2 regions of the Microbacterium sp. F01 genome follow, and region 1 is predicted to be linked to the other one. Evidence: predicted binding sites of a transcription regulator. Region 1 holds the regulator's gene; the other holds the start of a gene.
The links. The regulator HspR, encoded in region 1, represses chaperone genes until heat shock. The targets are predictions, from matches to a motif close to AAGTTGAGTCNNNNNGACTCAACTT.
Positions count from the first base shown of each region.

Region 2: a site for HspR is predicted at 1,322-1,346, ahead of ACVN90_RS05840 (Hsp20/alpha crystallin family protein). Genes of this name have one in related genera too.

Region 1 is NZ_CM149592.1:4,319,874-4,325,544, forward strand. Features, by position in the region: gene ACVN90_RS19775 (MmcQ/YjbR family DNA-binding protein) at 1-86, opposite strand, end outside; gene ACVN90_RS19780 (DUF5979 domain-containing protein) at 215-3,574, shown strand; gene ACVN90_RS19785 (heat shock protein transcriptional repressor HspR) at 3,639-4,106, opposite strand; gene ACVN90_RS19790 (DnaJ C-terminal domain-containing protein) at 4,212-5,210, opposite strand; gene ACVN90_RS19795 (nucleotide exchange factor GrpE) at 5,226-5,671, opposite strand, start outside.
Region 2 is NZ_CM149592.1:1,323,661-1,329,331, reverse strand. Features, by position in the region: gene ACVN90_RS05850 (hypothetical protein) at 285-536, shown strand; gene ACVN90_RS05845 (hypothetical protein) at 923-1,123, shown strand; gene ACVN90_RS05840 (Hsp20/alpha crystallin family protein) at 1,369-1,827, shown strand; gene ACVN90_RS05835 (nuclear transport factor 2 family protein) at 2,118-2,525, shown strand; gene ACVN90_RS05830 (alkaline phosphatase D family protein) at 2,931-4,601, opposite strand; gene ACVN90_RS05825 (hypothetical protein) at 4,809-5,210, shown strand; gene ACVN90_RS05820 (AAA family ATPase) at 5,612-5,671, shown strand, end outside.

The sequences.
Region 1 (5,671 bases):
GAGGCTCCTCCCCGGTGTCCGTCGATGCGCTCGACGACGCCGGGGAACCCGAGGGCGATGGTGCGGACGTCGTCGAGAGTCGGCATGTGTCCATCATGTGACGGTTCACCGTCCTCCGCGAGACGCATCCGCTGTCCGGTCGAAAAGTCCCGATAGGGTCGAAAGACCGCGCCGCGCGTCCCCACACGTGAGGGCGGGAAGGGGGATTTCACGGATGCTCGGACTCGATCGCCCACGTCGTCGGATGCGCAGCTTCGTCGCCGGCCTCACCGCCGCACTGCTGGCGGCCACCGGGGCCGTCGTGACCGGAGCGATCGATCCTCAACCCGCGTCGGCCGCCTACCCCGAGTTCGTCAACCCGTTCGCGATCGCGGGCGGGTTCACGATCTACGCACGCGAGGACGCGCTCCTGCAGAACCAGGAGACCGAGGGCAGCATCGCGGTCGGTGGCACCGCCACCGTGCAAGGCAGCAGCGGCCAGTACACGATCATCCATGTGTCCGCGGGCACCGGGGACTACGACCTCCCGACGGTCGACGGCGACCCGACGCGCTTCCTCGTGAACAGTTACAGCACCGCGAGCACCGACATCCTCGCCATCACGAGTGCGGGCACCAGCGACCCCGCGCTCTGGGGCGATCTGAAGATGGTGCAGCGCGACGAAGGGTGGCAGGCCTTCGCGCGCGCGGACTGGCTTCGCCTCAACCAGAACCCCGCCGACGTCGACCAGACCCCGCTGATCGACGCGACCCACCAGCAGTATCCGGCGGATGCTGCGCCCCCGGCCGGTGCGGACGGCAACGGCAGCATCTACACGGCGAACACCTCCGACACCGCGGTGGCCGACTACGTCGAAGCCAACCGCGACGCGTCGTGGGACGAGGCGAACAGCTGCCTCGATGACATCGCCGACCCGCTGGGCGACGTCGGCCACCACGTCGGCGTGGCGGAGGATGCCGGCAGCCGCAAGGTGCTCGAGCCGCTCAGCCCCGACCAGCCCAACGTCGTCGACTACGCCGACATCGCCGGGGCGGCGCTCCTCCAGTTCTCGTCCGGCCCGACGCCGGGGGTCTCGAACCCGCTCATCATCCGCGTGGCCGAGGGAACCACCGAGGTGATCGGCGCGCGAGCCGACCCGCAAGGCGCCTTCTCGCCCTACATGATCTGGGACCTGTCCGCGCTGACGGGCGACGTCACGGTGAAGGCTGCCGAGGCGCGCATCGACGGCTCGATCTACGCACCGAACGCGTCCGTCACCGTCGACGCCGCCCCACTGGACGGCCAGGTGATCGGCCTGAACGTGACGATGAAGGGCGGTGAGGCCCACTCCTTCCTGTTCTCCGGCGAGATCACCTGTGAGGCCGACAGCGGCACGTTCGCCGTCCGCAAGGAGCTGTCGGGTATCGAGGAGTCCGACCTGCCGGAAGACACGACGTTCACGGTGAACTACACCGCGACCGAACCCGACGACACCGTCGTGACCGGCACGCTCGAGCTGCCGGCCGACGGCACGCCCGTGCTCGCGGGCGAACAGTTCCCGCTCGGCACCGTGGTCGAGTTCGAGGAAGTCGAGCCCGAGAGCGTCCCGGGATGGGAATGGGGAACGCCGACGATCGCGCCCAACCCGCTCACCATCGGCGCGGGCACGGCCCAGGTCGTGATCACGAACACAGCGACGGCCCTGACGGGCACCTTCAGCGTGCAGAAGCTGATCGACGACGTGTCGGGCGGTGATCCGGGTGATCCCTCGCAGCCGACGGTGCCCGTGACCTGGACCGCCTTCTTCGGCGGCGCGCAGATCGGACAGGGCACCCTCGACGTGCCGTTCGACGGCACGGTGATCGTTCCTCTCGACGAGGACGACAACCCGATCTCGTTCCCGGTGGGCACGCGTATCGTCCTCACGGAGGACCTGTCGGGGATCGATCCGCCTCCGGGCTACGACTGGAGCGGGGCGCACTGGTCGCCCGGCCGGGAGTTCGTCATCGACTCGGCCGGCGAGACCGTCGCCGTGAAGCTGACGAACGCGATCACTCCGAGCGAGGCGCCGCGGACGATCACCATCGTCAAGTCGGCGATCGGAGACGCAGCGGATCCGGCGTACGAGTACGCCGTGAGCTACAACACCGACCCCGCTCCTGCCCGCACGACCGTCCCGCTCCCTGTCGGCGACCCCGAACTGCTCGTCGGAGTCGAGGCGGAGGCCGACATCCTCGAGCTCGCCGAGCTGCTGCCGACCCTCGACGGCACCGCGGTCGACCCCGACGGCTGGGAGATCCCGGTCATCAAGGCCACGGTGGACGGCACCACGACGGAGTATCGCCCCGCGAACTTCGAAGGCGCCGGACCGCTCGAGACGGCGATCGTCGACATCCCGCTGCCCGAGACCGGCGACATCGCGATCGAGGTCGTGAACGCCCTCCGCGAGGGGACGTTCACGCTGTCGAAGGAGTTCACGGGGATTCCGCCGCAGTCCGTCCCCGACGGCCTGGAGTTCACCGTCCGGTGGACGGCGACGCTGCCGACGGGCGACGTGCAGACCGGGATCGTCCGGCTCCCGGGCGACGGCACGCCGGTCAGCCCGCTCGACGACACGGGCATCCCGATCACCTTCCCGTACGGAACGGTCGTCACCTTCGAGGAGCTGCCCGCACCGTCACTTCGTGCGGTGCGGTGGGCAGCGGCGACGTTCGATCCGGCGCAGCTGACGATCGGCGCCGACGGCGCGGCCGTCGTGCACGCCACCCTCGTCAACGACGGCTCGCAGCTGCGCGGGACGTTCGAGGTGTCCAAGAGCCTGTTCGGTATCGACCCCGACCAGCTCGTCGTCGACTCGTTCATGATCGATTACGTCGCCTTCGTGCCCGGCCCGTCCGTGGAAGTCGGACGCTTCGAGTTGCCCGCTGATGGGACGCCCGCGGGTCCGGTCGATCCGGACGGCGACCCGATCGAATTCCCGTTCGGCACCGTGGTGTACCTCACGGAGGAGGAACCGGATGCCTCGACTCTGCCTCCCGGATACGAGTGGGGCGAGACGGTCTGGCGGCCGTCGGCCTCGGTCCAGATCGGCCCAGGTGAGACCCCTGTGCTCGAGGTGATCAACACGGCTGTGCAGATGACCCGCTGGGCGGTGACGAAGGTCGTGGACGGCAACGGCTCATCGGCGATCCCGGCCGGGACCACCTACCCGTTCGACTGGTGGCAGGACGGCGTCGCGCAGCCGCGCGTCGAACTGACACCGAACGTGCCGGTCTACTCGCCGTACTTCCCGGTCGGAACGATCCTCGAGGTGCGCGAGGGCGAGCTGCCCTCGATCCCCGGCGTCGACTGGGGCACCGCGACCTGGACCGTCGACGGCGAGACCCTGGTGCCTGGCGACGACGGCAAGGTCGTGCTCCCGACGACCGCTTCCCGCGATCAGGGCGTCGCGCAGCTCACGCTCACCAACACCGCCTCGACACGCCCGCTCCCGGCGACCGGTGGCGGCGGGCTGTCGCCGCTGGTGCCTCTCGGAGCCCTCGGGCTGATCGCCGTCGGCGCGATGCTCGCCCTGCGGCGGTCGCAGCGCGCCTGACACCACTGCGACAGGCAGCGCAAGAAGGAGGGGACGGATGCCGTCCCCTCCTTCTTACGTAGGTTCATTCGGTGGGTGGCTCGCCCGACTCGTCCGGTCGCTCGATCGGCGTGCGCGGCCGCCACACCACGACCTCGGTCGCCCGGCGCACGCGCGTGCCATGCCGCAGCGTCACGACCGAGCCGGTGGAGCCGGCCGCGAAGACGCGCGCGCCCGGCCGCTTCTCGAGCTCGGCGCGCATGCGGTCCTCGAGGTCGCGGACGCGTCCGTGAAGCTCCTGCACGCGGTTCTCGAGCTCGAGAATGCGCACGATCGCGGGAAGGCCGATGCCGTCCGACGACATGCGCGCGACCTCGCGCAGCTGCTCCACGTGCCGCAGCGAATAGCGCCGCGACCCGCCCTGCGTGCGGGCGGGCACGACAAGCCCGAGCCGGTCGTACTGACGGAGCGTCTGCGGGTGCATGCCCGACAGCTCGGCGGCGACGGCGATCGCGAAGATCGGGGCATCCTCGTCGATGTCGTCCTCGGTCATTTCGTCACCTCCTCTCACTCGCGAGAACAGGAGATCTCGCCAGGACAGGACGCTTCGCGGGGAATCGTCCTGTTCTCGCCAGATCTCCTGTTCTCAGCGAGCATCTCAGCCCTGCGCCTTGGCCATCAGGTCGGCGCGCGGGTTCTCCTTCGACTCGAGACTCTGGAAGCGCTCGAGCGCTTCGCGCGCGGCCTCATCGAGGTGCGATGGGACGGCCACCTGCACCTCGGCGAGGAGGTCGCCGGTGCCCTTCGCAGTCTCGACGCCACGCCCCTTGACGCGCAGCACGCGACCGGACGGCGTGCCGGGAGCTACGCGCAGCCGCACCGGATCGCCGCCGAGCGTCGGCACCTCGATGGTGGCGCCGAGCGCAGCCTCGGTGAACGTCACCGGCACGGTGACGCGGAGGTTCAGTCCGTCGCGCGTGAACACCGGGTGCGGACGCACGGTGACCTGCACGACGATGTCGCCGTTCTCGCCGCCGTCGGGCGAGTGACGCCCGCGGCCGCGCAGCCGGATCTTCTGTCCGTCCGCGACTCCCGCGGGGATCTTCACCTTGAACGGCTTCCCGTCTTCCCCCTGCAGCGTGATGGTCTCGCCCTTGGTCGCCGTGACGAAGTCGATCGTCGTGCGCGCCGTGACGTCGGCGCCGCGGCTGGGGCCGCCGAAGCCGCGATAACCGCCGCTCGGCTGCCCGAACCGCCCGGAGCCGAAGCCCGTGCCGCCCTGCTGCTGGTTGAACATCGCGAAGATGTCGTCGAAGTCCTCGGCGCTCTGGTAGCGCGCGCCGCGGCCTTGGTTGAACATCGAGAAGACGTCTTCGAAGCCGCCGGCGCCGCCCGGGCCGCCCGACGTGAATCGAGCGCCCGAGCCCATCGCGCGGATCTGGTCGTACTCCTTGCGCTGCTCCGCGTCGGAGAGCACCGAGTACGCCTCGCTGACCTCTTTGAACTTCGCCTCGGCGGCCGCGTCACCCTGGTTGGAGTCGGGGTGGTACTTCCGCGCGAGCTTGCGATACGTCTTCTTGAGGTCAGCCTCGCTGACGTCCTTCGAGACGCCGAGCACCGAGTAGAAGTCCTTGTCGAACCAGTCCTGACTGGCCATGGAGCCTCCTTCGGGCTATTCGGCGGGAACCGCGACGACGACCTTCGCCGGACGCAGCTCCACCGAGCCCAGGCGGTAGCCGATCTCGACGACCTCGACGATCGTGGTCTCGGTCGCGCCGGGAGTCGGCACCTGGAAGATCGCCTCGTGCTGCTGCGGGTCGAACGTCTCGCCCGCCGCGCCGTAGGTGGTGAGTCCGATGCGCTCGGCGACGCCGCGGAGCTTGTCGGCGATCGCCGCGAAGGCGGACCCCTGCTCCAGGTCGCCGTGCTTCTCGGCGCGGTCGAGGTCGTCGAGCACCGGGAGGATGCCCTTCGCGACCGCGCCCTGGGCGCGCTCGATCTCGACCTCGCGCTGCTCCTCGGTGCGGCGGCGGTAATTGGCGTACTCGGCCTGCAGGCGCTTGAGGTCGTTCAGCAGCTGCGACTCGAGGTCGGCGAGCACGGCGTCCTCGGCCGCGG
Region 2 (5,671 bases), 1.6 Mb from region 1:
CATGGGCGCGGTGAGGGACGCCAGGAGTACATCTTGCCTGTGGTGGAGTCATGCTCATTGGTCCGGCTCTGTCGCGTCTGGGCGCCTGCGACGAACGCTTGCGGCACCGCCTACGTGCCGTGCCCGCTCTTCGAGGTTCGTTCGGCGGCCCCGATCTGTGCGGGCACAGCGACACGCATGAGGGAGCGGTTTACGGCGAAAGACGAGTGCGGCGGGTGCAGTCGACACCCTTGAGCATTGCCGGATCGGTTCCTAGAATCCCGCAACGAAAGGAGTGATCCGACATGGAGGGCCCAGATCTGCTCGCAGCACGACTGCTCCGCGCGATGGTCGCCGACGATGTCGACACCGTCAGTCACCTCGTGGTCGAGATAGAGGACAGCGGCTATGCCGGCCTCGTTGCCACAGGACTCGCGCAGTCCTACATCACCGAAGTGCTGAAGACGGCCAGACGCGAGCCGCTCCTGCGTGCGCTGGAAGCACGGATCCTCGAGCTCGCCGCCGTCGCCGACGAATCGACCGACAATTCGGCTTGATCGCTACGCGCACACAAGCACGCTGGAACACCCGATGCCCGAAGGGTCCTCCCGATAGGGCGGGCACGGCCCTCCATCTCCGCCGTGCACCCGGCATCTGGCACTCAGCTCTTGAGAGTGCGATCCGTGATTCTATCATTGACGTGACGACATTCCGGCGGGAGTGCTCGTGGCCGCACGTCGGGGATCTTCGGCGATCCTCCCTGCGGAGCAGCTGCACGGCGACGTGTGTGCTGCCGACGTGACGGGGCTTCCGCTGGTTGATCCAGGAACGGAGGCGAACAATGTCAACCGACCCGACCACTCGATTCCGGATGCGCAGGGTCACCTCTATCAAGTGGCTGATCGAGGATCTCTCGCTACCAGAGATGCACGAGGCGCGTGTCGTGGCGCACGTCTATGAGGTCGATGATCTCGAGTACGACGTCGTGTGGCTGCGCGACCTCGGGCTCGCGGAGCACTGGATGGCACCGTCGGAAGTCCTCAACGCCGTCATCGACAAGGTCAGTCGCCCACCACGGCCAGCCGCACGGCGCCCTGTGCCCATCCCGCATCTGCCGCCCATTCGAGAGCGCGTCTCCGCCTGAGGCGTCAGGCTGCCCGTCGACGGAGAAGAGCGCGGCGACCACCCCGGGAGCAGGGCGGTCCCAGCGGAGTGCGGCTCTCGGGAAAGCGAGCGACCCGAGCTGCTCGACGCTGTCGTCGTGATGGGCGTGTCGCTCAGCGGCGGCCGCCCCAGGACGCAGAAATCTGGCACTCCACCTTCGTGAGTGCTAATCTACGATTAGTTGAGTCGAGTTGGCTCAACTCTTGATTCTGAGAGGAGAAACTCATGGCAACCTACGACCCGTTCCGCGACCTCGACCGCCTGGCGGCAACACTGATGGACACGCGCCGCGGCCCGCGCCGCATGCCGATGGACCTCTACCGTTCCGGCGACCACTACGTCCTCAGCGCCGACCTGCCCGGGGTGGATCCGGGTTCCGTCGACATCGATGTGGACGGCCAACTGCTGACGATCCGCGCCGAACGGACGCTGTCCAGCGGCGAAGGAGTCAAGTGGATCACCCGCGAGCGTGAAGCCGCCAGCTTCCTTCGTCAGCTCAACCTGGGGCAGGGAGTAGACACCGAGCGCATCACCGCGAGCTACGACAACGGCGTACTGAGCGTCACCATCCCGGTCAGCGAGAAAGCCAGGCCCCGCAAAATCGACGTGGCATCCGAAGGCGGCCGTCCTGTCATCCGGGCACAGGAGCACACCGCCGACGAACCACAACCGCTAGAGCAGTAACGCGACGACCGCGTCACCCCGCCCTCGCGCGGGGTGACGCGGTCGCCGTCCGAGTAGACGCCACCTCGCACCGTCTATCGCGGCCGTAACTGCAACCACAGGATCCTCATGGGGCTGCTCGCGTAGACATCAGACCACGCCAGATCGACTCCACCAGACCCGATCCTCCAGCACGCTCGGCAAGGGTCGGTGACGGGGGATTGTGTGCCCGTCTGCGGGGTGGAATGCTTGCCGCGGCCACAGGCCTCTGTCGCCGGAACCCTTTGAACACCGTGATGCGAGGGTGCGCCATGGACACCGTCCTCCAACGTCTCACACAAGCGCAGAACGACCACGACGCTGAGCGCTTCGCGTCCTTCTTCGCCCTCGACTATCGAAGTGAGCAGCCTGCCCATCCGGGGCGGGAGTTCGTCGGACGCGCACAAGTGTTCTCGAACTGGACCGGCGTGTTCGCTGGCATCCCCGATTTCCACGCCGAGCTGCTCTCCTTCTGTCGGCTCGACGACATGGAGTGGGGGGAACTGGCTTGGAGCGGCCACCATACTGATGGCCAGCCGTATGCAGCGTGCGGTGTGATCGTCGCGATCATCCGTGACGGACTGATTGCGTCGGCGCGACTGTACGTCGAATCGATCGACCCCGATGAGGTCGGCATCGATGCCGTGGTCGAGCGTGTCTTCCGTCCGCCCCACCCCTGATCCGGTCGCGCGGTGCGAAGCGTTGGACCTCACGTTCCAGCCCGCGCGGATCTCTTGCGCACGAACGGATCCCAATCGACCGCCCGAATGGTACTGATTCGATCACCGCACGGACAGGGATCACGCCCGCACGGAGGACCGACGCTTCACCGCCGTGGCGATGTTCGCCACGAACCATCCACCCAGAGACGCTCCGGCCGCCGCTCCGGCGATCTGAAGCACGGGCCGAGCACGTACGGCCAGGTGGCGTTGCGCGTGGCGAGAATAAGCACGAAGACGGCGCAGTGCCGATCGCAAACCCCACCGCGCCCCCACTCCCAGGAGATGACCTCGGCGACGCCGCCTGAAAGACAGCGAACTCGATCAACCGACGTGTGCGGATTACTCGGCAGGATACGTAGTCGCTCACGACGCCACTTTGGAGTCTCCCCTCGCCGGCACCGTGATTGATGCCACCACTTCTAGACGAGGATGCCGTTCGTCTGCGTCCTCGACCACACCGGTGTGCCACGTCATGGTGAACCCGTCAGGTCCGTCCTGCAGAACCGCGATGTTGTTGTCGAACCACGGACCCTTCACGGTCTTCCAGCGAAAGGATGGGTCAGGGACTTTCGCAGAATGCGCGGCGGCGGCGCCCAGCGGGGTCGCTGCGCCGTACGACATCACCACGGAGAACCAACGCAGAAAGCGGGGAAGGGGGTTCCGCATCGGTGAGCAGACGGCCTGCACGATGCGGCTGCCGTTCTGCCGCGCGACCTCGGCCAAGTACGAGAAGTGCACGTCACCGGACAGGAACGTCACCGTCAGCGGCGACGGCCCGCGGGCGCCGTCCGCCAACTCCGTCGCAATGCCGGCGACCGCCTGGAAGCTGTTCTGGAACGCCGCCCAGTGTTCCAGGTCGAAGGCCTGCCGCAGCCGTTCCCCGACCCACGCGGCCGGTCGACCCCAAGCGCCTTGCGCGATCGCCTCATCCCATGCCTCGACATGGTGCAGGCCCAGCGGCAGAAGGAACGGGAGCGAGGTGGCGATCAGAACGTGGCGGAATCCGCCCTGCATCTGGCGGTCGAACCACGTGAGCTCCTCGCCGTTGAGCAGTCCCCGAGCCGAAGGAGTGAGATCTCTCGCGACGCGGGAATCCAGGACGATCAGACGGGTGCCATCGAAGTCTCGGGAATAGCTCCAGCGGTAGCTGTTCGGGTCCTTGTCGCAGCGGTCCGCGAACGCGTCGAGTGCGCCACCGAGGTCGGGAGGAGCGACGTCGTGGCGCCCAGTGACCTGCTGCCACATCTCGTCAGTGGCACGTTCCCGAGGAGACAAGTTGCCGAGGTGCTGGTATATCCAGTACGACGCCAAGCCGGCGACGATGCGCTCGTGCCACCAGGTGGTGGCTTCCATCTTCCGCTTCCAATCGAGCGAGGCGTTCCAGTCATCGCGGATGTCGTGGTCATCGAAGATCATCGCGCTCGGCACGCAGGAGAGCAGCCACCGATTCGCATCGTCCGACCATGCCAGCTGGTACAGGTGGGCGTATTCTTCGAAGTCTTTGAGCTCCTTGCCCGGTTCCTCATGGATGTCGCGGCGGCTGCGGATGAACGCCTGCATCTGCTTCGTGGTGGAGTCGGCGTACACCTGGTCGCCGAGGAAGAGCAGCAGGTCCGGTCGGTCCACGCGGCCGTCGGCGACCGCGAGCGCAAAGGCGCGCAGCGAGTCGACGCCATGAGTTCGGTTGCCTGACCGGTCGTGCGGGACGCTGGTACGGCACGATCCGTAGGCGATCCGCGGCCGTTGCCCGGGCGTACGCGTGGCGATCACGGACGCCGGAAACTCCGAGCCCGGCTCCGGCCAGACCGAGACCCCGTCGATCTCCACCCGGTACGGAGAGACGCTGCCGGGCTCGAGCCGGTCAACTTCAACGAGCGCGTAATGGTGGCCGTGCACCGCGAAGCTGCGAGCCTGCCACGATCGTCCCTCAGCACGGACGGTCACCACGCACTGGGCTCGCGTCTCCACCCAGATGCTGGCCGACGTCTCATCGACGTAGCGCAGCATCGGCCCCAACACCAGCGGGGATCCCATGAACCCGTTCTACCCGGATTACACCACAGCGGCCACAGATGCCCACCGCGCCCGCGCGAGAAGGGCCGCCCAAGAACCGAGGTGCCCGTCGGACCAACACCCGCGATTCCGCCGCGAACCGGCGTTCGCAGGATCGCATACCTCCCGACTGCACCGGGGTCCGCGAGCAGGCGATTCTGCCAAGCATGTCGTGAGTAGGCTGCCCGTGTGACTGCCCCTGCAACGGCGAAGTCCGATCACAGCTCGACGAGCACGCGGGCGGCCTTCTGGCTCCTCGCGTCACTTGGCGTCATCGCATCGGCCGTCGCGTGGGCATGGTACGGATTCGCTCAATTCGAGGCGCAGACAGAACAGCCCAAGGCGCTATCCGCCGACACGACGATGGCAGGTTTCGCGGAGGTCATCGGAGGCGTGCCGCTCATCCTTGCCCACCTCATCGGACTCATTCTGCTGCTGGTGGTGGGATGGTGGGCCTATGGCAAGCGCGGCATCGCCTTGGCGATCGTCGCGGTGATCGTTGCCTCCGGGATCGGGATCATCGTCGCGCAGATCCTCTGGGGCGGCGAGCTGTTCCAACTGGGAATCAACAACAACACCTACATCCCGTGACAGGCGATCGCGGCGCGGCCCTCGCCGGCATCGCGTCGCTTGGCTCACGGCTCGAATGCCGGTCGCCGCCCAGGCGGATGCCGCTGGCCAACCGTGTGCGACCGGTGCCCGCTTCTGCCTGCTGGCCGGCAGGCGGTTGCTGTTCGGATAGCCACGCCGATGAAATGCGCGATGGCGGCGCCGCGCCCCAGCCGGACGAGCTCCGACCGACCAACAGACGACCAGAACTCAGAGACGACCAAGAGCCAAGAGCCAAGAGCCAAGAGCCAAGAGCCAAGAGCCAAGAGCCAAGAGCGAAGACCAACGACAGAGGCAAGACGAGAGAGAGAAGCCGCAATGCACGCAGGCACCAATGTGTAAATCGATAGCGATTAGGCAAGAAGAGGCGTACCGTTGGCGCCATGCGAGGAGGACTCGAGCGGTGGAAGCGGGGAGTGGAGTCCCGCGGGATCCGACATGCC